One region of the Candidatus Clostridium stratigraminis genome, then DNA from elsewhere that is predicted to be linked to it. Evidence: riboswitches for the same ligand, from Rfam matches in the RefSeq annotation. Region 1 holds a riboswitch; each other region holds the start of a gene.
What was found. A riboswitch is a leader RNA that binds a small molecule or an ion and turns the genes downstream of it on or off. The one in region 1 is predicted to bind cyclic di-GMP.

Region 1 (8,065 bases):
GGTTCATGATTTCTGGTAAACAGGAATAGGAAGGGTTAAATATATGAATAATTCTAAAAAAACTATTAGGAAAAGTATATTTTTATCACATATATCCATTATTATAATATTGGTAATTTTAACTTCCATAGTATTTAATATATGCATTAATATTTATGTAAGGTATCAAACAAGGAATCAACTTTTATCTGCTGCTCAAATTATTCAGAAATCATTAAACACCCAGCTTATAGGCAGTACAAAGGATAATACTTCTACTGATGAAAAAACAGAACTAAACTCTCTATTAAAAATAAATAGAATACTAAGACAAACCCAAACCTTTCTTGACATAAAATATGCAGTGGTAAACGTAAATAATAAGGTGATCTTTCCAAGGAATTTAGTAAGTGAAGAGGCGAATATATTAAATATTGACATACTACCTTCCTTAGGTAAGAAAAATATTTTAGGCAGTGGGCTGAAAAAGAATAGAATAGAATACTTTAGTGCTTCCAATATAAAGTATGCGGCGCTAATACATCCCTTTGCTTCAGAAAATAAAAAATCATTAGGAAATTTAATACTCTATTCAGATATGAAAAATAGTAATCAGCTTATACTTTCAATTAATATAATACTTTTTTCCATAATGCTTGTTGCTGCAATTATTGCATTGATAATTTCAAATACTGTATCTAAAAAGATTTCTAAACCAATTTCTCTTTTAAATGAAAATGCCAAGAAAATAGGTGACAGAGATTATAAAATTGTACCTGAAAAATATGAGGATAATGAAATAGGAGAATTGGCAGAGACAATGAAAGCAATGGCAGAAAAGCTTGCAGCTTATGACTCTACCATGAAGACCTTCATGCAAAATGCCTCACATGAACTTCGTACACCATTAATGTCAATACAAGGGTACGCAGAAGGAATAAAGCTTGGAGTAATAGAAGATACAAATAGTGCAGCTGATGTGATAATTGATGAGAGCAAAAGGCTAACGAATATTGTGGAGGAACTTCTATATTTATCTAAGCTAGATTCCATGCAGGAGGCTTTTAACCTTGAAGCCTTAAATACTGAAGACCTTCTTAAGGACTGTATAGATAGAGTAAAGGGGATTGCCCTGAAAAATGGTGTGAACATAAGACTAACTTCTAAGGATAAAGATTTAGTGATTATGGCGGATGAGGAGAAATTATCAAGAGCTATAATTAATATATTGGGAAATTGCTTGAGATATTCTAGAAAAGAAATTAGTGTAAGTCTTGAAAGTTTAGGTAACAGTATTAGTATAATCATAAAAGATGATGGGCCGGGCTTTGATGCGCAGGAATTAAAGAATATCTTTGACAGATTTTATAAGGGAAAAGGAGGTAAACATGGACTTGGACTTGCAATTACAAAGAGTATAATAGAAAAACATAATGGAAGGGTTACAGCTGAAAATAACAGCAGGTCAGGAGCATGTTTTAAAGTTATTTTACCTAAAGTAGTTGAATAAAGACCTAAATAGATTTAGTTAAATAATTTTGTTAATGGAGCTTGCAGAAGAGAAATAAACTTTTACTGTAGGTTCCTTTTTGATTTCATATATTATAGGTATGGTAAAATATTACTTCACAATATTGCTATATCTTGATATAATTTTAAATATAACTACATAATCTATCATAAATTGTTAAAATAAGGTACCATAGATAAAGGCAAACCTATTGAAAGATAGAGACGCAAAGCCACGGGCCTAAAGTTTATTAAGCTAAGGCAGCCGGGTTACCTAAATAGTATAGTTTACGCTTTTACTTATCTAACACCATGTATTAATATTGCAGTTAGGTATATCTATGGATTTGTTTGGAGGTGTATACCTGAGAGAAAATAGTGTCCATAGCTATATTTTATTATTAATTTTATTAATACAAGGGGGAATAAAAGATGGGGAAAAGAAAGTTACTAAGTGCTGTTACTGCAGTACTGTTTTTGCTTCAATTGATTTTTGGAGCTGGGTTTACAGGGAAGGTTAAGGCTGAAACAGCTAGCTCTTCTCTTCCAACGTTTATGGATGTTAGAAAAGAAACATTGGGCTTTGCTTATCAATATAAAAATAAGACAATTGTTAATAATACAGTAATTGTTGACAACAATATTAAATTCTTTGTTGAAGAGAACGGCCAAAAACATATAATTTCTGAAGACTTTAATCTTATAAGGCATTTAACTTACATAGGTGTATACAATGATAATGCTTATGTAGCTTCAAATAAAGACGATTCAAGCCAGCCATATGCAATATATAAGGCGAATTTAAATACCTATAAGATGGAACTTGTAAAAAATGTACCTATCTACGGTGATGGAAAAGCATACATTACAGATTACAAAATAGATGCAAATGGAGTATTCTGGTTTGCAGCACAGCAAAACAATATTCCAATCTATGATGCAAATGGAAGAATTATAGATTATAATACAAAATACATAATATATAATGATAAGGGATTTTCCCATGAGGAACTTGTTCTTCAAAAGGGATCTTCTTCATATAACACATATGGTAAGCTTCAGCAAGGCTTAGACGGAAGTATGTGGTTTTTTAAATCCCTTACGCTTGGTGCCGATAATAAAGTATATAAAATCTTAAAGGATAACACAATTAAGGAATATTCAATAAATAGTACAAATCATATTGAGGCAATTTATCCTGGAGCAAATAATACATTACTTGTATACACTCAAGAAATTTCTCCCGTTAACGATGCTGTAGTAAAAAAGGTTGTTCAAAAGTATTCAGTTAACGATAATGGTCTTAGCCTCCTGAAAGAATATGATGTATCTGCAAAACAATTTTTTGCATCAGGTGACATCAATGGGAACATGTGGATTGACATAGATGGGGTTGTTTCAAAGCTGGAGGACCAAGGTTTTGTAGATAAGTATATTGTTAATAGTGGTATGATGGGCCTTAATGTGTATGATGATCAGCATTTAGTTACATGTGGTATTGTAGGATTTGGTTATACACCAATATCTATAGATCAAGCTTTGCCAGGAGCTCCAACACTAGGAGATACTACTTCAGCAGCGCCTGCTTCAGAAAAATTCACTACAAGTATTAATGGCAAAGATGCCATCATAACATTAAATTCAAGTAAAATATCTAAGAATGCTGTAAATGAAATAACACCAGTTATACCTACAGTTGTACAAACTATAGAAGCTAAAATTGATGCTGCTTCTATAAATGGTGGGACAGGAAGCATAAAGCTTAATACTAATAATGTTATAGTCAACCTTCCATTTTTTGCTATAGATTTTAATGGATTAAGTCAAGGTGACTTTGTTAATTTAAAACAAAATTTAGTTGTAGGGGATGCTGCTTTAAATTCACTTAAAAGCATAGGAAAAATATTTGATTTTAGCCTTTCTGCATATAAACAAGACAGTACGAAAATAAAGGATATACATGCATTTAAAAGTGGAAATGCTAATATATCAGTAAAACTGTCTAAAGATGAAGTTAAGGGCTTAGATATTACAAAACTAGCTGCTTTCTACTATAACGAAAATACAAAGCAGTGGGAAAAAGTTGGAGGAAGCTATAATAAAGATACAATGACCTTTACCTTTGAGACTAGTCACTTTAGTAAGTTTACTATTGCTGAAGTAAATGGTTTACTTCCTCAGACAGGATCAGTAATAAATTTTAATAATTTAATGCTGCTAGCTTTTACATTTATAATAATTGGAGGCATTATGTTCTTTAGAAAAGATAAAGCAGTAAAAGCAGGTAATTAATAAAAGTAGAGTCTAATCTGTCAAAAAACCTAGAGAAAATTCTCTAGGTTTTTTAATTATTACTTAAATATTAACAATGGTTTTAAAAATAAATATTGCCTCATAAAATGAATTATGGGCTTTGCATTAAATAAAGGAAGTAATTCGTCTATATAATTAAAGAGCTTATAAATAATACATATGCATGGACAACCATTAATTGTTCAAGGCTAGTAATTCATAGGGGCTGGTATTATGGAAAAGGAAAAACAAGAACCTAAACCAAGAAAAATTTTATTGGTCATTTTAATTCCTCTTTGCTCTTTACTAATAATATATTTTGGAATAACTTTATACTTTATAAACCATTATTACTATGGTTCCTCCATTAACTGCATCAATGTTTCAGGAAAAACTGTAGAAGAAGTAAAAAGTGAAATGTCATCAAAGCTTCAAGATTTTACCTTGGAACTGAAAGAGAGAGGTGGAGCAAAAGAAGTAATAAGTGCAGTAGATATAGACTTAGGGTATACTTCAGAGGAGGAATTTAAGAAATTAAAGGATAAACAAAGTGCATTTAAATGGATTACTGCATTTAGTAATAAAAAAGCTAATGAAATTACTGTTGGTGTTACCTTTGATAGAGAATTATTAAAAAAGCAGCTTGATAAGCTTAACTGTCTTAATAACAGTAATATTGTTGAACCTAAGAATCCTAGCTTTAAGTATACAGACAGTGGGTATATTATTGTACCTGAAACCTTAGGAAATAAAATTAATAAAGATGTATTATATACTGAAGTTGAAAAAGTAATTTCAAAGGAAGGGACTTATTTAGATTTAGAAGCTATAAATTGTTATGTAAATCCACAATATACTTCAAAATCTGAAAAAGTAATTGAGACTAAAAATATTCTTAATAAATATGCAGCCTCCAAAATCACCTATAATATTGGAGATAAAAATGAAATAGTAGATGGAACAATAATAAATAAGTGGCTTAGTGTAGATGAAAACTTTACTGTTAGTCTTGATGAGGTAAAGGCAAAGAGTTATTTAACTGGACTCCTTAATAAGTATAATACCATTGGGAAAACAAGAAATTTTCCTACTACATCAGGAAAAACAATAAAGATTAGCGGAGGGGATTATGGTTATGCCATTAATACTGTAGCAGAAACGCAGGACTTTATTGCTGCAATAAAAGAAGGAAAAATTTTAACAAAAGAACCTAAATATTCTCAAACAACTTTTTCAGCTATTACAAGTGATATTGGAAACACCTATGTTGAAATAGATATGACAAATCAGCATCTATGGTTTTATAAAAAAGGCTCTCTTATGGCCCAGGGAGATATCGTTACTGGAAACGTTAATGCAGGGCACAAAACACCTTCAGGTATCTACAGGTTAAAATACAAACAAAAGGGTGCTGTTTTAAGAGGCCCGGATTATGCTGCACCTGTTACCTACTGGATGCCCTTTAACGGAGGAATTGGTTTACATGATGCCAGCTGGAGAAGCAGATTTGGGGGGAATATATATAAAACAGATGGCTCTCATGGCTGTGTAAATCTTCCCTTCAGCTTAGCCAAGACCATATTTGAAAACATCGACCCCGGAACTCCGGTGGTATGTTTCTATTAGGGACGGTTAATGACTTTCATCACTTTTACTTGTGTTACTTGGGGACGGTTAACATTTTATTGTACTTCTTAGTTGAATGTACATTGTTGTTAACCGTCCCCTTCTAGAGTGAAAATTGTTCTTAACCGTCCCCATTGGCACCATTGACATTGGACCCATAGGATAATAAATATTAAGTTAATATAGAGAGATTAAATTAGTACCAGGTATAGCAGCAAATATTCTTGAGGATACAAAATTATGGCCATCCCAAGTCAAAAAGTTTTGAATATAGCCTAAGGTATCACTGTTAGTAGTACCTATAATACGCTGAAAAGCAAGCAAATCAAAAGAATTACTTCTTTCATTATTTACAACAGGGATTAAGGCACCTATAGCAAGTACTTCTCCTTGAATAGGTTTCTTTAACCTGCCGTCTTCGTTATAATATAGAGATAAATAATCATAGCCTTTATAGCTAATGTCTAGTACAAAAAGTTTATTTAGCAGTACATTGGCTACATGGACTTTGTAGAAATCAGCATAATCAACTTTATATATATACTCCTTATTGTAACTGTCAAAGTTAAATATCTCCTGAAGATTATTATTCTTAAAAGAATAAATATAAAAGAATCCATAGCCGCCGCTGCCGCCTGCATCAATACTTACCTTTATATCATCAACCTTATCTTTAGTAAAGTCACCAAGAAACAAGCTTGCATTATACCCTGAATTAAACTCAGGAGTAATGGTTTCTCTTTGTTTTGTAGACCCATCCTCAATTACAACTGTAATATTATCAGCAAAAATTCCTTTAGAGCCATCAGGCTTGCTGCCAAATAGGGAAACCTTATCAGGAATGCCATCACCAGTTACATCTCCAAGCTTCATGTCCAGTAAATATAACCTTGGGGGAAAAGGATTTACAATACTCATTTTGTACCTTCCTGTATATTATTTATTATAAAAATATTATATGATGGCTCAATTTGTTATGCTAATAATTTTAACTTTAAGCACTACATGCTTATTTTAGCCCCTTAAATAGTTAACCTATTTAAGGGGCTTTTAAATGCATATTTTTTTAATAATGCCATAGACTTTCTCCTAAAACTGAAATTTCCATGGTCCTTTTAATATTGTATTAAATTCTGAAAGCTTTAAATTTATGCTTTCATCCTTTGGTTTAACTTCAAATTCAAAATAGTTTACAGTTCTATTATCACGGTTTAAGTTCCAGCTATAGCCCATGCTTCTATTGGAGTTAATTGCTTCTATTTTTAACTCACTTAAATTTTCTGCCTTGCTAGAATCAAAATTTGTATCTACATAAACTCTTATATGATTATCAGTTCGTACTACATTTTTTACAGTGAGAGTATAACCATTTATATTAAATTTCTTATTTACTTCAAGCTGGCCTTCCTTTGGTATAGGAAGCCTAATGCTTTTATTTATTTTATAGGTCAAGTTTACTTCAGGTATTTCAACTGTATAGTTTTTGGCATCACTCTTTGGTACAAAATAAAACTCTGACAAAGGTGGTGAATATTGCTGAGGATATTGTAAGTCATAAATTCTTCCTAAGTTATCCTTTAAGGTTATATCCAGCTTTCCATAATTATCAAGGTCAATTTGCTGCCCATAAGCTTCTACAACCCTGTTTTCTGAAGGATGCTGTACTAAGTTGAATGTAATCTTACCATCTTCATTTCCGGCCACCAAGGTTATACCTAGATTGTTCTTAATATCCGTTGGACCCATAGCTGCATAATTTTCAAAGCTTTTAGCTGGGCTTAAAGTAATGTGTATATTACTTTTGTCAGGTAAAATAATGCTAAAGCTATTCATATCCTCAGGTATATTATTTAAACTTAAGCCTCCGTTCCATATATCTGAGCTGATGGAGAGAGAGTATCCTAGCTTATTATAGCTTTTTCCTTTATCATCAGTAATAAATATATTTTTAAAATCTTCAAATCCCATGTGCTTATTACCTTCCATACCAATTGATAAGAAATTTCTATCTCTTACAGATGATTTCACAACTATTTCTCCACCATTATAGCTTAACTTAACTGGCCTAGGCAGCACATAAAGTTCCCATCCCTGATTTTGCTCTACCTTTCCAACTCCAGGAATAAAGTAAAGCTTTTTAACTATTTCAGCTACAACCTTTTGCCCTGAAGGAGTATAACCTGTGAAAATAAGGAGTGCTGCTACTGAAGCTGCAATAAACACTTTACTTAACTTGAAAATTCTTTTTCTTGGAGTTTTATTAAGCCTTCTTACAACATTATTCTTAATTCTATTTATCTGCTTATCACTTAATTCTTCCTCTTTAAAGTCAAGGCCTTGAATAAGCTTCATACTATCTTTCTCTGAAAGGCTGCTCATAAAATCAAATATATCCTTATCTTCTCTACTCATTTATACTCCTCCCTTCCATAAGGCCTAATATTTCTCTCAATTTCTTCTTTCCTCTCCAAAGTCTGTTGTCAACAGCCTGTCTGCTAAGGCTCATATAACTGCATATATATTCAATGCTCTGTTCCATAAAGTATCTTCTTAAAAACACCTCTTTGTCTATGGAATTAAAAGACATAATTGCTTCAATAATTTCATCTTTTTTTTCCTTAAACAAAAGGTTTTCTTCAATAGCTTCATTAGAAGAAAG
Region 2 (8,065 bases), on a different contig from region 1:
TATAACTAAGGCACTTGAAGAACCAGTTAGACAAATAGCTGCAAATGCTGGCCTTGAAGGTTCAGTTATTATTGAGAAAGTTAGAAACAGTGAACCTGGTGTAGGTTTCGATGCCTTACATGAAAAATATGTTAACATGATTAAAGTTGGTATAGTTGATCCTACTAAGGTAACAAGAAGTGCGCTTCAAAATGCAGCTTCTGTAGCAGCTACTTTCTTAACTACAGAAAGTGTTGTTGCTGATATACCAGAAAAGAACCCAGCTCCAGCAATGCCTGCTGGCGGAATGGGAATGGATGGAATGTACTAAGATAATTTAAAGGGCCCTTTAGGGCTCTTTTTTTTATGTTAAAAAAAACAATATATTTATGGTAATAATTGATAATACTTAAATAGTTTCAAATTTTAATAAGACAGCAACGAAAACAATGTCAGAAAATGTTTAATGATTTTTACTAAATGCGTTATGCATGTTATTGTAATAATTGTAAAAATAATATAGTATATATATTGTGATCAAAAATTTGAAAATATTGTATAATGTTTAAATTAAATACAAAATTATATTTGTCCAGAGGTAAAAGCATGGAATTTAATATAAAAAAAAGATTAGGAGACTTACTTGTTGAAGCAAGGATGATAACTCCAATGCAGCTTGAGGATGTACTTGAGAAACAAAAAAGAACAGGGAAAAGGTTAGGTAAACTCCTTGTTGATGAGGGAATAATATCAGAAGATGGCTTGATGAAGGCACTTGAAATACAATTAGGGGTTAAGAGAGTAAATTTCGATGAAGTCGAAGTGGATAAAGAGGCAGTTAAGGTTATATCAGCTAAGCTGGCTAGTAAGCATAATATAATACCAATATCCATTAGAAACAATAAAATACAAGTAGTAATGAGTGATCCACTTAATATAATAGCTATAGATGATGTGAGGATTACTTCAGGATATATGGTGGAAGTTCTTATTGCTCCTGAAGTGGATATTAAGGAGGCAATTGGGCAGTACTACTCTTCGCAATATGTTATGAAGGCTGCAGATGATTTATCAAAGGAGCAGCATTCTAACAAAATTGAAACAAAGGAAGAAGAAGATGCAGCTGAAGAGGTAAAGAATGCACCGGTAGTAAGGCTTGTAGATAGTATTATAGAAAATGCTGTAAGAGGCAGAGCCTCAGATATTCATATTGAACCTTTTGATAAATATGTAAGGGTAAGGTACAGAGTTGATGGAGACCTATTTGAAGTTCTTAAGACTCCCATAGATACCTTAGGTGCATTAATAACTAGAATCAAGATTCTAGCTGACCTTAATATAGCAGAAAAAAGGCTTCCTCAAGATGGAAGAATTATGACTTCCATTGATGGAAAGCTAGTTGACCTTAGAGTTTCCATTTTGCCTAAGGTTAATGGAGAAAAAGTAGTTGTTAGAATACTAAGCAGAGATAACTTTCTTGTTAAAAAAGAAAATTTAGGAATAGATCCTGAGGAAATGAGTAAGCTTGATAAATTTATTAGAACTCCAAACGGGATAATTCTAGTAACAGGACCTACAGGAAGTGGAAAATCAACAACACTTTATACTATGCTAAGTGAACTGAATAGAGAAAATAAGAATATTATTACTGTTGAAGACCCTGTAGAATATCTTGTGGATGGTATTAATCAAGTTAGTGTAAATACAAAAATTGGACTTACCTTTGCAGCAGGACTTAGATCTATACTAAGACAAGACCCTGATATAATAATGATAGGTGAAATAAGAGATAATGAAACTGCAGAAATAGCTATAAGATCAGCTATTACAGGGCACTTAGTTTTAAGTACAATACATACAAATGATGCCCCATCATCAGTTTTAAGACTTATAGATATGGGTATAGAGCCTTATCTTATTTCTTCTTCGGTAAGTGGTGTTATTGCACAAAGACTAGTAAGAAAGTTATGTACCAACTGCGCTCAGCAATATGAGGCCGCATCATATGAGAAAAATATTCTTGGTATTAATCAGAATATGAATATAAAGCTAAAAAGAGCTAAAGGCTGCAGTTTCTGTGGTAATACTGGCTATAAAGGCCGTGTGGGAATATATGAGATAATGGAAATTACAAGAGAACACAGGGAAATGATAATAAAGGGCTGCAGTACTGATGAAATTCGAGATTTATCAATTAAAAATGGAATGAGAACCCTAAGAAATGCATGTTCAGGCCACGTCCTTAAAGGTATAACTTCAATGGATGAGCTGATGAGAGTGGCATATTTAAAAGAATAATTTTTATAATTAAAAGCCAGTTAGGGTTAGAAACCTTGAAAGGAGGAAGTTATGCCAAGTTATCAATATGAAGCAAGAACGATAGATGGAAACATAATCAAAGGAAAAATTGAAGCTGATAATGAAAACTTGGTAAGGGCGAACCTTCGAGAAAGAGATTATTATCCTCAAAGTATAAAGTTATTAAATAAATCCTTAGACATAAATATTTCAGAATATAGAAGAGTGCCCTTACAGAGTATTTCTATATTTTGCAGGCAATTTTCATTTACTGTTTCTGCAGGAATGAATATTTTAAGAGCAATAGACGTAGTAGGAGAGCAGACAGAAAATAAAAAGTTAAGAAATATACTTAAAGAAGTCCGTAATGATATTGAAAAGGGCAGCAGCTTATCAGATGCTCTTAGAAAATATAAGGATATCCCAGAAATGCTTGTCAATATGATTAGTGTTGGAGAAGTAAGTGGTACCTTAGAAAAAGTAATGCTTAGAATGGCTGATTATTATGAGAAAAGCTATAAGCTGCAAAAAAAGATAAGGGGATCCTTAACCTATCCGCTAATAATATGTATTGTTGCCATAATTGTAGTAAACTTATTACTTATATTTGTACTTCCTACCTTTGTTGGAATGATAACAAGCGCAGGAGGAAAATTACCTCTTCCTACAGTTATTGTAATGGGTTTAGCAGATTTTATGAAAAAATATGGTCTAATATTAATGGTAGCAGTAATTCTCTTAATTATAATAGCAAGAGTAATTATAAAAAGTAATGAAGATTTTGGGGAAAGAGTGGACATGCTTAAGCTTAAGCTGCCTGTCTTTGGAAGCATTTTAACTAAAATAGTAACTGCAAGATTTACAAGAACCTTTGGAACTCTACTTTCAAGTGGTGTACCAGTACTTGAAATAATAAATATCTGTACAAAGGTTGTAGGCAATAAAATGGCTAGCAAATTACTGCTGAGCACAACTGAAGCTATAAAAAAAGGATATACTATTGGAGCAAGTCTGGAAGGACGAGGAGTTTTTCCTAGAATGCTTACTCAAATGATGAAAATAGGCGAGGAAACAGGTACCTTAGACGAGATAATGGAAAAAACCTCCGACTTTTACGACAATGAAGTAGATAATGCAACTTCACAGCTTTCAACATTAATTGAGCCGCTAATAATAGCTGTTCTAGGAGTTGTTGTTGGTTTTATAGTAATAGCTATGATTTTACCTATGTTTGATATGTATAGTGCAGTTGCTAATTAGTAGAATGAATAACCGTTAAGGTTTTCAAATATATATAAGGAGGAAATAAAATATGCTTATTAAAAGGGAGGAAAAGATGATGAGTAAAAGAAAAAAGAAAGGTTTTACATTGATTGAGCTTATTGTTGTTATTGCGATACTTGGTATTTTAGCAGCAGTAGCTGTACCAAAATTATCAGGATTTCAAGGTAATGCTAATAAGAAAGCTATTCTAAGCAATTTAAAGACCGTTGATACGGCTGTTAAAGCGTATGCTGCTGATCAAAATGTTGATGTAACAACTGTGACAATAGGAAATCTTACATCTGCAGATCTTATTTCAGCAATGCCATCCGGACCTAAGGGTGTTACTTATTCTATAGCATCTGGTGTGGCAACAGCAACAGTTCCTGATGGTGTTGCTGGTGTATCTGCTGGTGATTATACAGAAGTTTCAGAAGGTCTGAATTAAATTTAAACTATAAATATATTCTTTAATATATTTGCAAAGTTATTAATAAGTTTTCTAAGGTAGCAGAGAAATACAATCCGTACGTGGACACTTGGGTTGTAGGGAGCTAATAGTGTAACCGACCTTATCATCAAGGTATAAAGGCTGGAGAACTATGGCTTATATTTCTTACTATCTTTTTTATTTAAATGGAATTATTATAAGCCATAATACATAAAGATAATTTGTCTATGTAATGGACTTTTAATGGTGGCACTTAAGAAGACATTCGATGGTGCCGCCATTTGAACCATCTTAATTAGAATACAATACATTTTATGTTTTAAATATATTTATAAAATTGTTGATATAAGAAGTTTATTCCTTATAAATTGGCAATGAAAGTGGTGATTTAATGTTTGAGAAAGAATTAGTGGCTGTGGAGCTTGGGCATGAATTTATTAAAGTATTAGTAGGCTCAAAAAACAAGGTAAAGCTCTGCGGCATAATTGAAACTCCTGAAGAGGCCTTTGATCAAGATAACATTATAAATATTCAGAAGCTTTCTAGGGTTATTTCCGAGTTTATGAAAAATAATAACGTCAGAACAAAGAGAATTTCCTTTACTGTACAAGGTCAGGACATTGTAGTTAGACATATAGAGGTTCCTATTATGGACAATAGGGGTATACTTAAAACACTTCAATGGGAAACTGCACAGTACTTACCTAAAGAGGGCAAGGACTATTATATGGATTATGAAATATTAGACAAAATTAACACAAAAGAAAAAAAGGTATATAAGGTTATGGCAGTTTCTATACCTAAGGAAAAAGCTGATAAATATGTAGCACTTGCAAGTAAATTACAAATGAACCTAGCTGCTATAGATATAGCACCTAATAATGTCAGCAGAGTTTTTAGAAATGTACATAAGCAAAAAAAAGAAATGGAAAGTATAGGGATTATACAAATTGGTACCTACAACAGCAACTTTACAATCCTTGAGAAGGGCAGACTTTTTATAGAAAGAGAAGTTCTATTTGGAATAAAAGATGCAGCTGAAATATTATTTCCCTTTGGAAAATCAAGAACAGAGGAGTCTGTGAAAAATTTTATTAGAGTATTTAATTTTTATTCAGAAGAAGAGAGCTCAGTGGATTTTTCTGTAAAGGCTATTTTCAGTGAGACCTTTTATTCATTTAATAAAATTATTCAGTTTTATACTACAGGAAAAACTAATAAATCCTTAGATATGATATATATAATCGGCGAGGGAGCAGAAATAAAAGGGATAGACAATTACGTACAAGCATATTTTAAAACTAATGTAGAAATAGTTGATAATTCCAATGAAATTGGCATAAAAACAAAGCTTCCCAAGAACTTTAGACTTAAATATTATGTTAATAATACTGGCTTGCTATTAAGAAAGGAGTAGGCTATGCGGGAACTTAATCTTATTCCTAATACCATAAAAGAAAAGAGAATACAAAGGAAAACCTTTATAAAAATAAGTTTTATGGCAATTATAATAGTTTTGCTTTTAGCTGCAGGGGTGGTTCTATTAAATATAAACCTTAATAGTCTTAATGCTAAGGAGGCCGATTTGAATGCTCAAGTTAATGCAGCTAAATCTGTAGTTACAGAAAACACTAAATTGAGAAATGAAACTTCCTCTTATAAGGAATATATTGATCTATTAAGCAAAATACAAAAGGAAAAAACACCTGTTTATCCTGTTTTAATGAGTCTTATAAAATATATGCCAAAGGATATTGTTATTTCAAGCTTGGTATATAATGCTGGTACTATTAATATTAGCGCAACTGCTAAAAATTATAATTCAATTAATGAATTTGAAGCAAATCTTCAGGAATCAAAGGAATTTAGTAACAGCAGTGTTACAAATATAACTAGAGATGATAAGAATCGATTAAATACTTTCACCTTAACTATCTCAAATGTAGAGGAGGAAGTAAAATGAATGGGCTAAATAAAAGTGAGAAAATTCTATTGTCAATACTAGCAATAGCACTTGTAGGCTATGGGTATTATAATTTCATTATTGCACCCTTAACAAGTAAGATAGGAAGAATGCAAAATAGTATAGAAAATTATCAGCAGCAGCTCGATGCCTCAAAAATAATGGCTGCAAGTAATAAGAAAATGACAACGGATTTAGAAAAGCTTAAGGCAAATTATAATAGTAATTTAAAGCTGATGCCTAAAAGTAATATGACAGCACAAATTGAAAGAGATATTTATAAATTTGCAGTTGGTAATGATGTAAGCCTTAATAGCCTTACTATTGGAAAGGAAATTGAATACAAAAAACAGTCAAATATAGCTAATGGAAGCGCTGCAGCAAATGGAAATCAAAATACAAATGCTGCTCAGGCAAATAATCAGCAAAATACATCAACCCAAAAGATAATGGCAATTCCAGTGGTTATAAATATCACTGGAGACTTTAGCAGCACTACTGCCTTTATCAATAACTTAGAGACTATTGGGAGAATGGCTGATATAACTAGCGTGAATTTTTCTATCAAGGAAAGACAAGGTCTTACAGTTGTAATAAATGCAAACATGCTTTATGCTCAGGATGGCACAGCTGTTAAGAATAATTATGATTTTAATAATGGAAATTACAGCAAAGATAACCCTTTTAATAAAGAATGAAAAAAATTGGAATTTTATGGGGTGCATTTATTAGAAATAAAAAAGGTCATGCTTTAATTGAATTGATAATTGCAGATGGCTATACTTGCTATTTCCTCCATTTTAACTTATTCGGTAAATAGTGAAAGCAGGAGCAGTGTAAAGCTTGATACAAAATAAAGATAATATAAGTTAAAATGAAATAGTGAATATATTTTAGATTTGTAAAAATGGAGGGGGTTTTATGCAGAAATTTCGTAAAAAAGGAGTGGCATTGGTCACTGTTATAATTATCATGGGAATACTGGTAATACTGGGAACAGCCCTTCTTAGGGTTGGAGTGTCAGAAACTAAAAATGCATCTTGGCAGAAGAGCAGGGTTCAGGCCCATTATTTAGGCCGTTCAGGTGTGTATGTAGGCCTAGAGCTGATTAAGAATAAGCTGAATACTAATATCTATTCCGATCTTGGGGTGCTAGCATCTGAACTTAATACCCAGGTAGCATCATTAAATACAAGCGCTACAGCATTTAAAATTGGGGAGAGCGGCAAGTTTTCCCTAAATTTTGAAAGCACGGATCCCGGAGAGGTTAAGATAAAATCCACGGGGATAACAGCCGGAAGCCCCAATTCCACCGAATTAGTCACCTATATTGTTAAGATCAACTCCGGTGTTTCAATGACACTTAACCCTACAGAATGGGTTAACGGTGTTAATCTTATAAAGGGAATAACCGCAGGCACAAATTATCTTGGAAAGGGAGTAATGTTTGAGGGTAAACCTGTTCAATCACCTCAGGGCTCCAGCAGCTCCTCCATCTTTCAGGCATCCATCCTTCATTTTAGAAACTACACACAGGCTGGAAAAAGCCTCAGCTTTAAGCAGGTTACTAATTCCATTCCCATTACCTTTGATGCAGAGGTGATCTATTTTGAAAGTGGTGTAATGCTAAATAAAACCAAAGATCCTGTTATTTTTTCAATTACAGCCCCCGTTATGTCAAATAGGATAGGCAATCTTGCATATTCCGGCAATGTGGGTTTTGAAGATTTTGACCGTTATTCTTCCTTCATCAGGACTAATACTTCAAACCTCCACAATACCTACTCGTCGCAGTTCAATCCAGGAGCAAAATATGGAATTGTTTATTTTGGTGGACCTGTATTAAGGGATGATGATATAGTACCAGTTTTAAATCAGGGATATTACTTTTTTAAGAGTGGGGTTGACCTTCATAATCCAACTGCCGGCGAAACGGGAAGCTATAAGAACTTTATTAAATTACCAGATGATGATGCGGCAATTAAGGCCCTGAATGGAATGTTCAGGCAGTCACCAAGCAGTTCAGGCTATATCTGGAACAAAAAGTAGGACAGGTGAAAATAATGAAATTTAATGGAGTGAGAAAGGGTTTAACTCTTATTGAGGTTATA
Region 3 (8,065 bases), on a different contig from region 1:
CCTCTGTTAATATCTTCATTAATATCCCTATGGTCTATTGTTACCTTATGACCTTTAGCTTTAAGCCTATTATATACTTCATTAGCTATGGCTACTGATCTATGCCTGCCGCCGGTACAGCCTATTGAAATAATAAGCTGTCTCTTACCTTCCTTTAAATAATTTGGTATGAGAAATTCCACCATATCTTGAAGCTTATTAATGAAACTGTTTGTAACCTCAAAGTTAAACACGTAATCCCTAACTTCCTTGTCATTTCCCGAAAATACCTTAAGTTCAGGTATATAGAAAGGATTCGGCAAAAATCTAACATCAAAAACCAAATCTGAATCTACCGGAATTCCATACTTAAATCCAAAAGAAAGTACAGTAATCATAAGCTCGTTTTCAATCTGTCCTTCCTCAGAATATATGGAAGTAAGCTTTTCTCTAAGCTCTCTAGTTGCAAGCTTTGTTGTGTCGATTATATTATTAGCCCTATCCTTCACTTCCTTAAGTCTATTTCTCTCCTTAATAATGCCATTAAGAATTCTTCCGTCTGGTGCTAAAGGATGTTTCCTTCTAGATTCCTTGAATCTTTTAATTATTGTTTCATCGCTTGCATCTAAAAATAATATTTCATAGCTTAAGTCCTGTTCCTTCAAATAATTTAAGCTTACAAATAAATCGTCAAAGAATTGTCCGCCTCTAATATCTATAACTAATGCTATTTTATCTATTTTGCCTTCCGTTTGGTAGCAAGCTTCTGCAAACTTAGGTATTAAGGTAGCAGGTAAATTATCTACGCAAAAGTACCCCAAATCTTCTAAACATCTAATAGCTTGTGTTTTACCGGCCCCTGATAGTCCTGTTACTATTACAAAACGCATAACTTACCTCCGATTATATAAAATGAGTAAAAATAATTATGAATTTTAATAATTCCAAAGTTTTATTTTCTATTTTTAATAAATAAAATAAAACAATAACCTCTAATCTATTATTTAATTATTAACTTTATAGTACAGTTTTATTATTAAATTATAACACAAATTAATGTATTGTTTAATTATTATAATTTAAATATATACTTAAAATATTAAGCTTTCACCTCTTTACATTTCTCTTCTTTTAACCGATTTTCTTCATTAACTGATAATATCTTAACTACATACATAACTATGGTAGCTATAACAGCTATTATAAATGTCAATGACCATATATAATTCAGTCCAAAACTGTCTATGAACTTTCCAGCTAGGGATGTGCCAAGGGCACCTCCAATACTCCAGCTTAACCCTCCAACTGCGTTAAAACTTGCTCTATAGTTACTTGGGCTGTTATTTGATATGTAAACTCCAAAACTAGTAGTAACTAATATTTCACCTATTGTCCAAATTACTGTGGATAATACAAATAGAGCGAAATTATGTATAATTCCTATCATACCAAATCCTATTGCATATAGTATTCCCGCAATGATTATCTTTGTAAGAGCATGAAACTTATGAGTTAAGCTTGTTATTGCTACAGTTAAAAATATTACTGTAAAGGCATTTATACTCATAAGATAACCAAATCTTGTTGAGCCATCTAATTTATATATATCACCCATGGTAATTGGTAATGAGAATCTGTGCTGAGTATATACAAAACAGTAGGCTATATATACTACTAAAAAGATACATAAATAGGGCCTTTTAGCAAAGGCTCTTATAACGCCGCCTTTTTCTTCTTTTTCAAATTGTCTAATTACCTTATTGTGGGATGGATTAGTTTCCTCTACATAAAGTGCAATAAGTATAACAGCTAATAAAGAAGTTAAGGCATCACCTATAAATAACATAGGAAGCATATTTTTAAATAAAATTCCTGCCACAATTGGTCCTAAGGACACACCTATATTCGTTCCTAAATATTGCAGCGAAAAACCAAGCTGTCTCTGCTTAGGTGGAAGAACATCTGCTACTATAGCGCTTAATGCAGGTCTAATAAATCCAGTGAAAAATGCATTAATCATTAGACAGGTAACTATAATAACAGGATTCTTAAATACTGCACAAGGCAGCAAAGAAATAGCAGCAATACTTTGAGACCATAAATAAGTCTTTCTTCTTCCCAGACTGTCTGCTGTCTTTCCGCCAATCAATGAGGCAGGAATGCCTATAAGTATATTTGCTGTAACAATGATTCCAGATATCCCAGCGGATAATCCAATTTTTTGTGTTAAATACAGAGTTAGAAATGGTACCACAAAGTCACCGAATCTATTAATTATTTGTGCAATAAATAAAATATAAATACTTTTGGGTAGCCCCCTATAAGTTTTAAAAATTTTGAGCATAGATATTCCCCCTCATCACATGGTAATTTTATCATATTAATAAAAGAGATTAAATAAAAAAGTCCACCATCTAAGGTGAACTGCAATAATTAGATTCTTTTACTGATAAAACCACTTCGTGGGCAATAGAAAAGTCCATGGTATTGTGATAATGGCAATAGTATTATTGGATAAAATTGAAATTTTTGATAATATTTATTTGTTTGTTTTTAATAAATATATTAAACTTTTCATATAGATGTGTAATTAAAGTTTATCTATTTAATGAATATAGTTAAACCACTAAGCTGCATATCTAAATATATTATAAAGTGAAAAAGGCAAACCATGGGAAACCATGAGACGCAAAGCCAAGGGCCTGAACCACGAATATTTTTACGTGGATGGCAGCCGGTTGCCACAAGAGCATAGTTTTTTAGATTGTGTATCTTGTTTACGATTCATTTTTCTTCCCTTTTTCACAGTGAAAGGTAGGAATATATCATGAAAAAACGTTTCTTTAGCAGTGCTCTATTTTTTGTATCACTGCTGCTGGCATTGCAGCTTGTATTTCCATCGGTATATGCTTCAGCATTAACTACTGATAATACGGTGCTGCCGCCCAGTAATCTCTCCATTCAGCTCACAACACCAAGTGATGTAAAACTTACATGGAGTTCTGTTTATCAAGCTACTGGTTATAATGTTTATGGAATTCTTGACGGTCAGCTCAAATTACTTGGTACTACAGCATCAACATCTTATACCTTTAGTAACCTTCCAGAAGGCTCCTATAGCTACGTTGTTTCAACCTTAAGTACTGTTGGTGAATCTGGTCCCTGTGCTCCTGTTTCAGTTAATATTACTTACCCAATTATGGCAGGACCAACTAATTTAACTTACAAAATACAAAATGGAAACGATGTTGTTTTAAGTTGGACAACCTCTCAATATGCTCAAGCTTATAATGTCTATCAAATTGCAGGAGATGGTCAGCAAACCTTAGTTGCATCTACAAAAACCTCCACATATACCCTGACAAATACAGCTGAAGGAAACTACACCTATGGGGTTTCTTCTGTTAATTCACTTTATGGTGAATCTTCACTTTCAGGATATATACAGGTTCAAGTTACTTTCCCAATTATGACAGCTCCAAATAATTTTAACTACTCCATATCTAATGGTAATGACATAACCTTAAAATGGAATGCTGTAAGTTATGCAGCAAACTATAAAATATATCAAATTGTGGATGGCCGAAAGGTTCTTAAAAGTACAGCTGCAGGAACAAGTATATCCTACACTAATATACCTGCTGGTGATTATGTGTATGAGATTCACTCCTATAGTGATCGTTTTGGCGAATCACAAGATGGAAGTCAAGCTTTCTTCACTTTAGTTCTTCCAATAATGCAGACACCTGGTAATTTAACATATAGCATGGCTAATGGGAATGATATAACCTTAAAATGGGAAACTGTTCCTTATGCTACAGCATACAAAGTGTATCAGATTGCAAATGGTGAGGAAACCTTAATAAGTACATTGACTGGTACAACAGTCACTTACACCAATAAACCTGCTGGTGATTATGTTTACGAAGTTAGATCTTATAGTGATCGTTTTGGTGAATCACAAGATGGATGTCAAGCCTCCTTTACTTTGGTTCTTCCAATAATGCAGGCACCAAGCAATTTAATCTATAACATTACAAATGGAAATGATATTACCTTAAGCTGGGGAGCCTCCCCTTATGCAGCGAACTATAAAGTATATCAGATTATTAATGGCCAAAAGGTCTTAAAAAGTACCTTAACTGGTTCAACTATCACATATACTAATATGGCTGGTGGAGATTATAATTATGAGATTCACTCCTATTCTACCCGTTTTGGAGAATCTGAAGATGGCAGCAGCATAGCCTTTACTTTAGTACCTCCAGTTATGCAGCCACCTGCAAATGTAATACAAACCATTAAAAATGCAACAGATTTTACCTTAAGCTGGGATGTATCGCCCTATGCAACAAGCTATAAGATTTATCAGATAATTAATGGAGTAACAATTTTAAAAAGTACTGTAACTGGAACAACAGTTTCATTTACAAATATGCTGCCTGGTCAATATGATTATGAAATTCACTCATATTCTAGCCGCTTTGGAGAATCAGTAGATAGCAGCAATATAACTGTTAACTTAAACGGGCAAATTTTGCAGGCACCTACTAATTTAACTTATAGTATTTTAAATGGCAATGACATAAATTTAAAATGGACTGCTGCTCCCTATGCCACAAGTTATAAAATTTATCAAGTTATTAATGGACAACCTGTTTTAAAGCAAACAGTGACTACTACTTCAGTAACCTTCACAAATATGCCTCAAGGGGATTACGACTTTATTATTGACTCTGTATCTTCACTTTTAGGAGAATCTCCTATTGGAGCAGAAACTACTTTTTCATTAGTGCTTCCAACAATGGCTGCACCAAGTAATTTTGTATATAAGCTTCAAAATGTTAATGATGTTGTATTAACATGGTCACCTGTAACATATGCTGGCAGTTATAAAATCTATGAGTTAATTGATAATCAATTAGTTCTTAAGGCTACTGTAACCTCTACAATAACTACCTTAACTAACATAGCTGAAGGTGATCATACTTATGTTGTTACTTCAGTAAGCAGCAGATTTGGCGAATCAACAGATGGAAGTGAGTTATCACTTTCTGTTAGCTTCCCAATAATGCAAGCACCAGCTAATTTGACTTATACTATTGCTAATGGAAATGATATTACTTTAAAGTGGACCGCTTCTACCTATGCAGCATCTTATAACGTATATCAAATTATTGATGGTCAAAAGGTATTGAAACAAACTGTAACTGGTACTTCTGTAACCTTTGCTAATATGCCTCAAGGGGATTACAGTTATGAGGTTGATTCATTTAGTACGCGTTTTGGTGAATCTCCAATAGGAAGTCAAGTTAGCCTTACACTGATTTTCCCTACAATGCAGGCACCCGCTAACTTAACCTATACTATGGCAAATGGTAATGATATTACCTTAAAGTGGACCGCATCAAGTTATGCTGCATCTTATAAAGTGTACCAAATTATTAATGGACAAAAGGTATTAAAGCAAACTGTTACTGGTACTTCTGTAACCTTTACTAATATGCCTGAAGGGGATTACAGTTATGAGGTTGATTCCTATAGTACGCGTTTTGGTGAATCTCCAATAGGAAGTCAAATAAACCTAACATTAGTTTTTCCTACAATGCAGGCACCCACTAACTTAACAAATAGTATAGCAAATGGAAATGATATTACTTTAAAATGGACCGCTTCAAGCTATGCTACAGCTTATAATGTATATCAAATTATTGATGGACAAAAGGTATTAAAGCAAACTGTAACCGGAGTTTCTATAACCTTTACTAATATGCCTCAGGGTGATTACAGTTATGAAGTTGATTCATTTAGTACGCGTTTTGGTGAATCTCAAACCGACAGCACAATAAACTTTACATTAACTTGGCCAGTAATATCCTCACCAACTTTATCAGCAGCTGTTATAAATGTTAATAACATTACTTTTTCATGGCAAGCTGTTAGCTGGGCTAATGAATATCGTATTTATGAAGTAACAAATGGCACGCTGCAATTGATATATAAAGGAACAGCCTTAACTTATAAAGTTTATAATTTGTCAGAAGCAACTCATGTTTATCAGATTACTGCCTATAGTACTCGTTTCGGAGAATCAGCCTTATCTAATCCGCTGACTGAAACTATTATCTACCCTGTAATGCAGTCTCCAGAGGTAAACATTAATGTCCTAGACAAAACAAGTGTTCAGCTTACTTGGAACTTTATAACTTATGCTAATGGTTATAATATATATGAGATAATAAATGGCGTTCCTGTTTTACTTGTAAAAAACCTAAATAATTTATCCTATACCTTTACTAATCTTTCATATGAAAATCATCAATATTATGTTACTTCTTACAGTAATTCATTTGGTGAATCTGATCCATCTAGTATTGTTTTAGCAAAACTTATTGTTGATACTGTACCACCAGTTACAAGTATTAATGCACCAACTAATTGGATAAATCAAAATTCACTTAATATTACTTTAACAGCAGCTGATAATGAAACTGGCGTTTTTAAAACCTACTATTCAATTGATGGTTCTGGCTACATTGAAGGTAATTCTTTCATTATACAAGGTGAAGGAATTCATAAAATAACCTTCTACTCAGTTGATAATGCTGGGAACAAAGAGGCTTTAAATACTGCTTATGTAAAGATTGATAATGCTGCACCAGTCACTACTTCAAATTCACCTGCTGGCTGGTCAAAGGATAATGTAACTATAAACTTAATTGAAGCAGATTCACTAAGCGGCACTGCTAAAACTTTCTACTCAATTGATGGTTCTGACTACATTGAAGGTAATTCTTTCATTGTACAAGGTGAAGGAATTCACAAAATAACCTTCTATTCAGTTGATAATGCTGGCAATATAGAATCAATTAATACTACTTATGTAAAGATTGATAGGACTGTACCAACTATTACAATGAATCTATTTGATGAGTATAAACTTGGTTCAACTTTACTATTAAACTATATAGCAGATGATAATCTTTCTGGTGTGGTTAATGAAAAGGTACTTGTTTTTGAGCCAAATGAAACTATTGGTAAAGTTATCACTAATGGTTCAAGTATTCAATTTGATAAACCTGGTGTTTATACTATTATTATCACAGTAACTGACGCTGCTGGTAATAGCACTACAGTACAAAAACAATTTATTGTTTATATCCCGGCTAATATTGAAATAACACCTATTGTTGTTAAAGGAAATAATGGGGTATTTACTGTTCGTGTTGATCTTCCATCAGGATATAGTACCCAAGGATTTGACCTTAATACTGCAACACTAAATGGTGTAAATGCGCTTACAAGCAACAATGGATACTATAATCAGGCAAAGCTAGGTCAGTTCAAGTTTGAGCGTTCAGATTTCAATTTGACTGCACCTGATATGGTAGTTGAGTTTCGCTGCTACATTAATGGTTATTTAGTAGTTGGACAAACTACAGTTAAAGTACAAAAATAACTTTCTAGCAATCACATACCATAACAAAAGGAAGGCAAATGCCTTCCTTTTATTATGGTATATTTTTTAATTATTTTTAAAATGAATAAATTTTATGTAATATACCAGTCAGTGCACCTATAAAAGCTTCATTCTGCTCCATAGTTCCAATGGTAACTCTCATCCACCCCGGCATTCCAAGCAAGAAGCCTGGCCTTACTATTATTCCTCTTTTTAAAAGCTCATTAAAAACCAATTTATCATCTAATTTTGAACTAACCATAATGAAGTTAGCGTTGGTTTCAATGTATGGAAGGCCCAACTTCTTAAATTCAGAATATAAATAATCCCTTCCTATTATGTTCGTTTCATAAACATAATTTAAGTATTCACTATCATTAATTGCAGCTGTTGCAGCCCTTTGCGCAAATAAATTTACATCAAAAGGACCTACTACAGTATTGAAGTATTTTACTATTTCCTCATTGGCAATTCCATAGCCACATCTAAGTCCCGCTAGTCCATAAGCCTTTGAAAAGGTTCTTAATATTATCATATTAGTATACTTATCTAATAGCTGAAGAGTGTCTGGATAATCTTCGTCGGTTACATATTCAATATAGGCTTCATCCATAATTATGAATACGT
Region 4 (8,065 bases), 570 kb from region 1:
AGATACAAAAGTAACCATGGAATTTTTGAAGGATTCTACATTCATAGAAGATTTATATTTTAGAATTAAGGAATTTCTATTAAATAGAGGTTTTAAAGCCGAACTTTTAACATCTGACAACAATTACATCTTAAGCTTATCCTGGTAGATATTTAGGCGGTACAGTATAAATTCTGTACCGCCTTTTGTTTTCCTTCTGCTTTGAAATTACCCTATTTTCATTTCACAGTTATAAAGTTTCAATCATATTATGATTTATAGCAATTAAAGAAAGGATTATATCATGATATACTTTAGTTATCCTGAAAGTATGGACATGGATGTTAATGATAAAAATATTTCAGCAGGTCTTGGTGAGCAAATACTTTCCCCATCAGAGTTTAAATTAAAATATCCATTAATTGAAGAACTGGAAAATAAAGTTGCAGAAGATGCTATAAATGATTTAATTGTTTCACTTGAAGGCTTATTATTTACGGATCACGCAATAGTTAAGAAAAAAAAGGATCTAACAGATGTTGTAAGCGACTATAAGGTCCCTTTAAACGAAAAGGGACTCATAAGCATGCTTTTTGAATTATATATTTATGAAAACCATGCAGCTCATGGAATGACCTACTATGGTTCTATAACTGCTAACTTAGAAACAGGAGAAACCTATGGTTTTTCTGATCTTTTTAATTCAAAGGTATATTATACAAGGATTTTAAGTGAAATAGCTGTAAAAAAAGTAAAAGCTATGGGGGTTCCACTAATTGCTCCTTATAATGGAATTACAGATGATCAACAGTTCTATCTAACCCCTGACTCACTTGTACTTTATTACAAAATATACGAATTCACACCTTACTATTATGGAAACTTTGAAATTAAAATACCCTATAATGAAATAATAAATATCTTAGGTCCTTTGAGCCCAATCAAAAATCTTTTACATTAAATATATTTAATGCTTGAAGATTAGTCCACAATAGATTTAAAGGGATGCTTAAAATTCTATATGCAGCATCCCTCATTTTACCTTTTCATTATAGATATCTATTTGGCTTAATTTTTCATAATAGGATATACTTCTTTTTTCAGTTCTCCATCCAAACAATATAAATGTAATAGGATCCCATAACGCCACCCATCCAATAATAAGCAAACTTTCTTTAATTATCTTAACAAGATTGGTATCTGAAAATCTCTCTAAAACTTCTACTAATATTATGCATAGTATGAGAAACAAAAGTCCTATTGTCATATTTGTCAACCACTGTCTAAATTGTTCTTTAAGACTTAAATTCTTTTCTTCTGCCTTATATTTAAAATGCGTATGTATAACTTTTTTAATTGAAGAAATATCTATATAATCATCCTCCTTCATAAAGCTAATTTTTAGACTTACCTTGCTTTTCAGTGGATAATTTTTTATAGAACTTATAATATAGGTTTCAAAGCCTTCATTTAGGACTCTATCTTCTAATGATCTGTATCCAAGCTTTTCAAAGATATCCTTTGTGTCATTTACTATAACTTTAATAATGGCAACTTCCTCATCTATTTCAATATCTGAAGTGGAATTTTTTATTTTAAGCACTTCATTTTCCTCCTTATATACCAACCTTTAATCACCAATTCACATCAGTTAGCTTTATTGTATCCACTAAATAGTAAATTATATTATACAATAGTTTTCTATAGACTTTTATCGCAGATATTTGTAAAAGAAATCTTTTAACTGTAAATCATAACATTAAAAAAGTAGACATGCTTTTCTTCATGTCTACTTTAATATTATAATTTCAGCGAACCTATGCTTTTAATTTTCTAACTTTATAATTTAGTTTGAAGTTGTAGTTGTATTTGTTGAAGTTGTTGGTGCTGTTGTATTAGAATCAGTTGTACTTGTTGATGTTGCTCCTGCTGTGCTAGTTGAGTTTGTTGATGATGCAGGCGCAGGTGCTACTGCTTGATTTGCTATAGCAAGTGCTGCATCTAAATCATTATTTAATTGCTTTAAAGCATCTAATCTTTTTTGAAGTTTTGAAATAACTTTATCCATTGATGCTAAAGCATTATTAAAATCTTTACCGCTAACCTTTGATTGAGTGTCAGCTACTTCATTATTTATTTCTGCAGTAGCTTTAACTTCTTTAACATCAAGTTTAAGATTTTGAGCTGTGTCAAGAAGAGACTTTAGCATATCTGGTGAAAGTGTCTTATTCCCTTTTTCTATATCTTCTATAATTGTTTCAAGCTGTTCTCTCTTTTGTTCAACTTGACTTCTAACTGCTTTAGTTTTCGTTCTTAAATCAGCCATTTGAGCATGCTTTGCTCTCATGGCAGTTTTAAACTGCTCAATTTGCTGTTTCTTATCAGCTTTATTTTGCATAGCTTCTTGTTTATGTTCTTGACCATTTACTGCATTTTTATTTTCATTATCTTTTTCTTGATCCTTATCCTCTTTATCATTGTTCTTATCTTTAGAACTTTGAACCACCTGCTGCCCTTTTCCTGTATTACCCTTTGAATCATTATTACCCTTTGCATATGCAGTAGCCGGTAAAACTACAAGTATTGATAAAACTAGTGAAAGTATTTTCTTTTTATTCATTGCTATTTCCTCCCTTTAGTCGGAAACACTGAGCAATTAAGCTCACTCGCTCCCGCTCGTAAAACTATTCGTTAAAGCCCATTTAGGGCTTTAACCTCCTTTTAATTTACTGAATTATAATCGATATCTTTAGCATCTTGAATTGATTTTAATGCACTATCTAAATCTTTCAAGGTGGAGTCTACTTTAACATTTACTTGTGCATTTTGAACTCCTGAAAGTTTTGGAACAGTACCGGGCTTAATTGAGTTAAAATTTGTTTGAACCTGTACTCTCTCATCTGTTTGAGTGCTTTGAGTTCCTGAAGCATTGTTTCCTTGTTCATTTTTAGATTTTAATCCTATACCAGAACAACCTGATAGCAAAATAGTTGATACTAAAAGCATTACCGCAAGCTTGCGTCTCATATTTTCCCTCCTGTATTCCTAATATGTACATAACAATTATTAATTGCTATACCTCCTATGTCCACATTCAAAGTTATATACGAACCTTGGATTTTGTTTTAAGGGGGGAAAAATAATTTTTTAAGATTTTGACAAAATAACTTTCAAAGTATAAAATTAGTAATACTTTGATTTTGATTATTATAAAGGAGATCAACTATGTTAATACCATTTGATGATTTAGGTCTTAATTCAAATTTAATAAATGGATTGAAAAAAGAAAATATATTTACACCTACAGAAATTCAGGAAAAGGTAATTCCAATAGCACTTAAGAATAAAGATATTATCGGTCAATCACAAACAGGAAGTGGTAAAACCTTAGCTTACTTACTTCCAATATTTCAAAGGATAGAACCCGAAAAAAGAGAGATGCATACAATTATTCTAGCACCTACACATGAACTTGTTATGCAAATAGATAAGGTAATTAAAACCTTAGCTGAGGATTCAAATATACCTATTACTTCCTTACCTATAATTGGAGATGTAAATATAAAAAGACAAGCAGAAAAGCTTAGAGAAAAGCCTCACATTATTGTAGGCTCCACAGTAAGAATTCTTGAACTTATAAAAGCGAAAAAAATTAGTGCCCATACTATTAAAACTATAGTTATTGATGAAGCTGATAGGCTTCTTAATGAGAAAAACTTGGAAACAGTAAAGGATATTATTAAAACAACACTTAGAGACAGGCAACTTATGTTGTTTTCAGCTACTATAGATGCTAGTGTTATAGTCACAGCCCAAAATCTCATGAAAGAGTCTGAAGTTATTCGTATAAATAATAATATTAATTCAAATATAGAACACATGTATGTTTTAGCAGAGCAAAGAGACAAAATGGAAGTACTTAGAAAAATAATTGCAGCTGAAAAGCCTAACAAAGCTATTGTTTTTATAAATAAAAGTGAAGAGACAGAAATAACCACTTTAAAGCTTAGGTATCATCACTTTAAAGTCTATGGAATACATGGCAAAGCTACTAAAGAGGAACGTCAAAGGGCAATGGAGGACTTTAGAAATGGAAAGCTGCAAATATTGGTAGCCTCAGACCTAGCAGCAAGAGGTCTAGACATAAAAGAAGTTACTCATATTATCAATTTAGATTTACCTGAGCATTCAAAAGATTATCTTCACAGAGTAGGCAGAACCGGTAGAGCTACTAAATCTGGTAAAGCTATTTCTATAGTAACTCAAAAGGAATTGAGTCTAATTAAAAAGTACGAAAAGGAATTTAATATAAGTGTTGCTTCAAAGGAAATGCACCTTGGAAGCCTTATAACTACTCTTACCAATAAAGTAATTAGTAAAAAGAAGACTTTAAGAATAAAAAATTATTAGAAGTAAATCAAAAGGACTGAGTCCGATAAATAACGGATTCAGTCCATTTAATTACTAATATATAAGTTATTAATACATCAGATTTACAAACTCTATTCAAACAAATAGTATCCATTTCCTTTATTTCTTTTAACTTTATACATTGCGCTATCTGCTTTTGATACTAGTTCATCTATATCTTTACCATCACTTGGCATAAGGCTTATCCCTATGCTTAATGCTAATTCTATTTCATCAGAGCCGCATAGTAAAACTTTCCTCTTATTTGTAATTCTTGACGCTACAGCTTCGCAATCATGCCGATCCTTTATTGATGGAAGTAATATTAAAAATTCATCCCCTCCAAATCTAGCAACTACGTCTCCTTCCCTAGTAGATTCTTTCAAAATTTCGGCTAAATACACCAGTGCATCGTCTCCTATTTTATGACCATATTTATCATTAATTTCTTTAAAATTATCAACATCAATAAACATAAGGCCTAAAAGGCTGTCACTTCTTATAGCATTTATGCAAAGTTTGCTTGCAAGTTTATAAAAAAGCATTCTATTTGCTAAGCCTGTTAACCCATCATAATAAGCTAGCTTATTAATAGTTTTTTCTTTTTCTATTAATTCTTTATTTAAAACATATAACTCATTAACATAATTTTTTAGCTGCTGAATACGCAAAAATTGATTAGTTACATCAATAAATTCCATAAGTATAAAATTTAAATTATTCTTTTCAATCCTGCTTATCTTTAAATTTAAATTTTTATCTAAGTCCAATAAATCTTTATGCATGGCTGCCGAAAAGAACATCTTTCTTCCATCAGTTAATACGCTATCAATTGCATTTTTAAAATAACCTTTATTTAGGCTAGGAATAACTTCATATACATTCTTATTTATTGTATCTTCACAACTTAAATTAGTTAAAAATATCATATGATTATTCCAATGTAAAATTTTCAAATCAGAATCTAATATTAATATACCTTCATTTATATTTTCTAAAATTTCATATAAAATACTAATCATTGAAGCCATCTTCTACCAATTCCACTCTATTCAATAATTCACTTAATGAACTTAAAGTTAGATTAATTATTATAGCTCCTGACACTTCTTTATAGTCTATTTTAAAGGTAATATATAACATTAGCATATGTGTATATTCATCATTTTTTATATTTTTTTCAAAATCAACTTTTTCGAAAACTTTTACTTCAGGCAATGTATAGCTTAGTTTCATTTTTAGATAATTTCCTAATTCACCCATTACTGAATTTAATATTATATTTCCTATTTCTTTAATGATGTCATAATCTGTGTCTGTAAAATTCATATCATTTATTTCATATTCATTAACTTCTTCTAAACACAAATTAATAAATGTTCTTATTTTATCTGCAGGAAATATTAGCCTTGCCTTTCCTCTTAGTTCATCTTTAAATGCAATGGAGGATACCATAATAGTTCCCTTCATTACTTCCGGAAGATAATTGTTTATTGTCACTGCTTCTTCATTTATATCTATAATTTTTAAAATTGGCACATTTAAAAATATTTTTTTGCTAATAATTTCAGAAAGTATACTTGCTGATTTACCAACACTTATATTAAAGAGCTCCCTTAATATATCTTCTCTTTCTATCTTACTCTTCATTTTTATCATTCCTTATTATCTCACATATAGATTTTGCTATATCTTCAGTGATAGGCTTGTTTATAAATTTAATTATTCCATATGCGTTCATTTCTTCCTTTATGCTTTTTTGAACATCTGCAGAAACAACTATGATTTTTGCATTAGAATCATATTCATTTAATAACTTAATTAATTCTTGGCCATTTAGTTCAGGCATTAACAAATCTACAAAAGTATATTCAGGTTTAATATTTTTGTATTTCTCAAATCCTTCTTGTCCATTTATAGCAAAATAAATTTTAGCCTCTTCCAAATATTTTGCAATTAAATTACCTAATATTTTTTGAGAAAAGGTGGAATCATCAACAATTAAAATATTCATTTTTTATATGCCTCCTAAGCTTCGTAATGAAATAATTTAATATAAATAAAACCCTATATTCATAAAAAATATGAATATAGGGTGGGTTGCATCATAAACTCAATACATATAAGATGCCCAAGTGAAATATGTAAATCATAGTTCCCCTTATATCTAAATTTGTTGTAAATTATAACTCTTAGATACTACCACATAATATAAATTATTTCAATAACAATTTCAAACTTAAGCATTAGCATTTAATTAATCACTAATATTTTTTAAAATTGTAGATAGGTATTTATATGAATTGAAAAGATTTATAATAAAACATTAACGCTGTAATAATAGTGAATTAACATCTCTATGTACTTTTAATATTATATATAAAGGGGGTGAAAATATGCCTACTGAATTTGAATTGATAAACTCTGAAAATATAGCCCAATTAATTTTTATAGCATCAAGCTTACTAGGTATTGAATCTGGTATAACAGGTAAACAGGCTTTAGAAGAAAAACAGATGGGTTTATTAGCCCAATCACAAAGTACTACCATTAAAGCAGCCGAGATTGTAATTGATTCAAACTTATTATCTATTTGTTCATACTTAATATTTTTAATAGCTGCTATAATTAGGAAAAATCAAGTGGAGAAGGAAATACTAACCGGTTCTTCAAAAGTATCTGTAACACCAAATATAATTATAATAGCAAGCTTTACATTTTCTTTAGTAGGTACTCTATTAAGATTTATAATTGCTAAGGAAAGATTAAAAGAAGTCCAGTTACCATTTAGTCTGTTATAGAGCCTCATCAATTTTCCCATAAAATTATAAATAATCATTGAAGCTATACATGTAATTATACTAAATTTATATCCCACTTGTGGCAAAGCTTATTTATAAACATATACTGATATTATGTGAGCAACTTTTAAGGAGGAAAATAAACATGGCTCATGATGAAAAGCCGGATTTTAATATGTACCAAATGCAGGAGATGAACTTTAACCCTAAAAATAACTGTATTCCACAGGAAACAGTTATTAGAAATGTACGACTAGCTGCTGCTTATGTTCCTTACCAGAAATTATGCACAATCTTATCCCCCCTAGAGGCTCTTACCAAAGGAACTGTTTTTCCAGAGCTTTATAGTCCTTATGAAGGAAAAGATAAGAATACTAGACCGTTTGGTAATATATAAAGGAGGTAACTATATGAAAATGGATAGATTTCAGCTTTTAAAACAAATAACCGCTGTAAATTTCATGCTAGAAGACCTCGCTTTATATCTAAACACACATCCATCTGACCGTGAAGCTCTTATAAAGTACAATGGCTATGTAAAAGAAAGTTTAATGCTTAAGCAGGAGTATGAAAGAAGCTTTGGAATGATTGGTGAGCATGATTCATACAGCCCATATCCTTGGCAATGGATAAAAGAACCCTGGCCATGGGAATATGAAGCTAACTTTAGGCTATAAGGGAGGGAATAATATATGTGGACATACGAAAAATTGCTTGAATTTCCAGTAAAGATTAAGAATCCAAATCCAGAAATGGCAAAGATAATAATTACCCAATACGGCGGACCCGATGGGGAATTAGGTGCATCACTTAGATACTTAAGTCAGAGGTATTCAATGATTACCCCTCAGGCTATTGCTACCTGTAATGATATT

Region 2: it holds a riboswitch for cyclic di-GMP, as region 1 does, so the genes downstream of both, pilM (pilus assembly protein PilM) here and ACJDUG_RS00565 (LPXTG cell wall anchor domain-containing protein) in region 1, are expected to answer to the same signal.
Region 3: it holds a riboswitch for cyclic di-GMP, as region 1 does, so the genes downstream of both, ACJDUG_RS09815 (OmpL47-type beta-barrel domain-containing protein) here and ACJDUG_RS00565 (LPXTG cell wall anchor domain-containing protein) in region 1, are expected to answer to the same signal.
Region 4: it holds a riboswitch for cyclic di-GMP, as region 1 does, so the genes downstream of both, ACJDUG_RS03340 (response regulator) here and ACJDUG_RS00565 (LPXTG cell wall anchor domain-containing protein) in region 1, are expected to answer to the same signal.

Annotation. Positions count from the first base shown of each region.
Region 1 is NZ_JBJHZZ010000001.1:115,752-123,816, forward strand. Features, by position in the region: gene ACJDUG_RS00555 (response regulator transcription factor) at 1-29, shown strand, start outside; gene ACJDUG_RS00560 (sensor histidine kinase) at 44-1,489, shown strand; cyclic di-GMP riboswitch class I at 1,681-1,766, shown strand; gene ACJDUG_RS00565 (LPXTG cell wall anchor domain-containing protein) at 1,921-3,780, shown strand; gene ACJDUG_RS00570 (L,D-transpeptidase family protein) at 4,015-5,406, shown strand; gene ACJDUG_RS00575 (VCBS repeat-containing protein) at 5,584-6,324, opposite strand; gene ACJDUG_RS00580 (hypothetical protein) at 6,496-7,818, opposite strand; gene ACJDUG_RS00585 (sigma-70 family RNA polymerase sigma factor) at 7,811-8,065, opposite strand, start outside.
Region 2 is NZ_JBJHZZ010000002.1:287,711-295,775, forward strand. Features, by position in the region: gene groL (chaperonin GroEL) at 1-310, shown strand, start outside; gene ACJDUG_RS05600 (GspE/PulE family protein) at 586-2,277, shown strand; gene ACJDUG_RS05605 (type II secretion system F family protein) at 2,329-3,537, shown strand; gene ACJDUG_RS05610 (type II secretion system protein) at 3,590-3,988, shown strand; cyclic di-GMP riboswitch class II at 4,038-4,121, shown strand; gene pilM (pilus assembly protein PilM) at 4,383-5,408, shown strand; gene ACJDUG_RS05620 (PilN domain-containing protein) at 5,412-5,954, shown strand; gene ACJDUG_RS05625 (hypothetical protein) at 5,951-6,652, shown strand; gene ACJDUG_RS05630 (hypothetical protein) at 6,876-8,003, shown strand; gene ACJDUG_RS05635 (prepilin-type N-terminal cleavage/methylation domain-containing protein) at 8,018-8,065, shown strand, end outside.
Region 3 is NZ_JBJHZZ010000005.1:116,040-124,104, reverse strand. Features, by position in the region: gene rapZ (RNase adapter RapZ) at 1-869, opposite strand, end outside; gene ACJDUG_RS09820 (MDR family MFS transporter) at 1,079-2,323, opposite strand; cyclic di-GMP riboswitch class I at 2,633-2,725, shown strand; gene ACJDUG_RS09815 (OmpL47-type beta-barrel domain-containing protein) at 2,807-7,438, shown strand; gene hisC (histidinol-phosphate transaminase) at 7,515-8,065, opposite strand, start outside.
Region 4 is NZ_JBJHZZ010000001.1:687,097-695,161, reverse strand. Features, by position in the region: gene ACJDUG_RS03380 (DnaA N-terminal domain-containing protein) at 1-148, shown strand, start outside; gene ACJDUG_RS03375 (DUF3298 and DUF4163 domain-containing protein) at 284-940, shown strand; gene ACJDUG_RS03370 (hypothetical protein) at 1,013-1,582, opposite strand; gene ACJDUG_RS03365 (hypothetical protein) at 1,826-2,599, opposite strand; gene ACJDUG_RS03360 (hypothetical protein) at 2,701-3,006, opposite strand; gene ACJDUG_RS03355 (DEAD/DEAH box helicase) at 3,205-4,389, shown strand; gene ACJDUG_RS03350 (diguanylate cyclase domain-containing protein) at 4,482-5,411, opposite strand; gene ACJDUG_RS03345 (chemotaxis protein CheC) at 5,404-6,039, opposite strand; gene ACJDUG_RS03340 (response regulator) at 6,029-6,403, opposite strand; cyclic di-GMP riboswitch class II at 6,475-6,558, opposite strand; gene ACJDUG_RS03335 (hypothetical protein) at 6,786-7,190, shown strand; gene ACJDUG_RS03330 (spore coat associated protein CotJA) at 7,336-7,587, shown strand; gene ACJDUG_RS03325 (spore coat protein CotJB) at 7,601-7,867, shown strand; partial or broken gene ACJDUG_RS03320 (manganese catalase family protein) at 7,883-8,065, shown strand, end outside.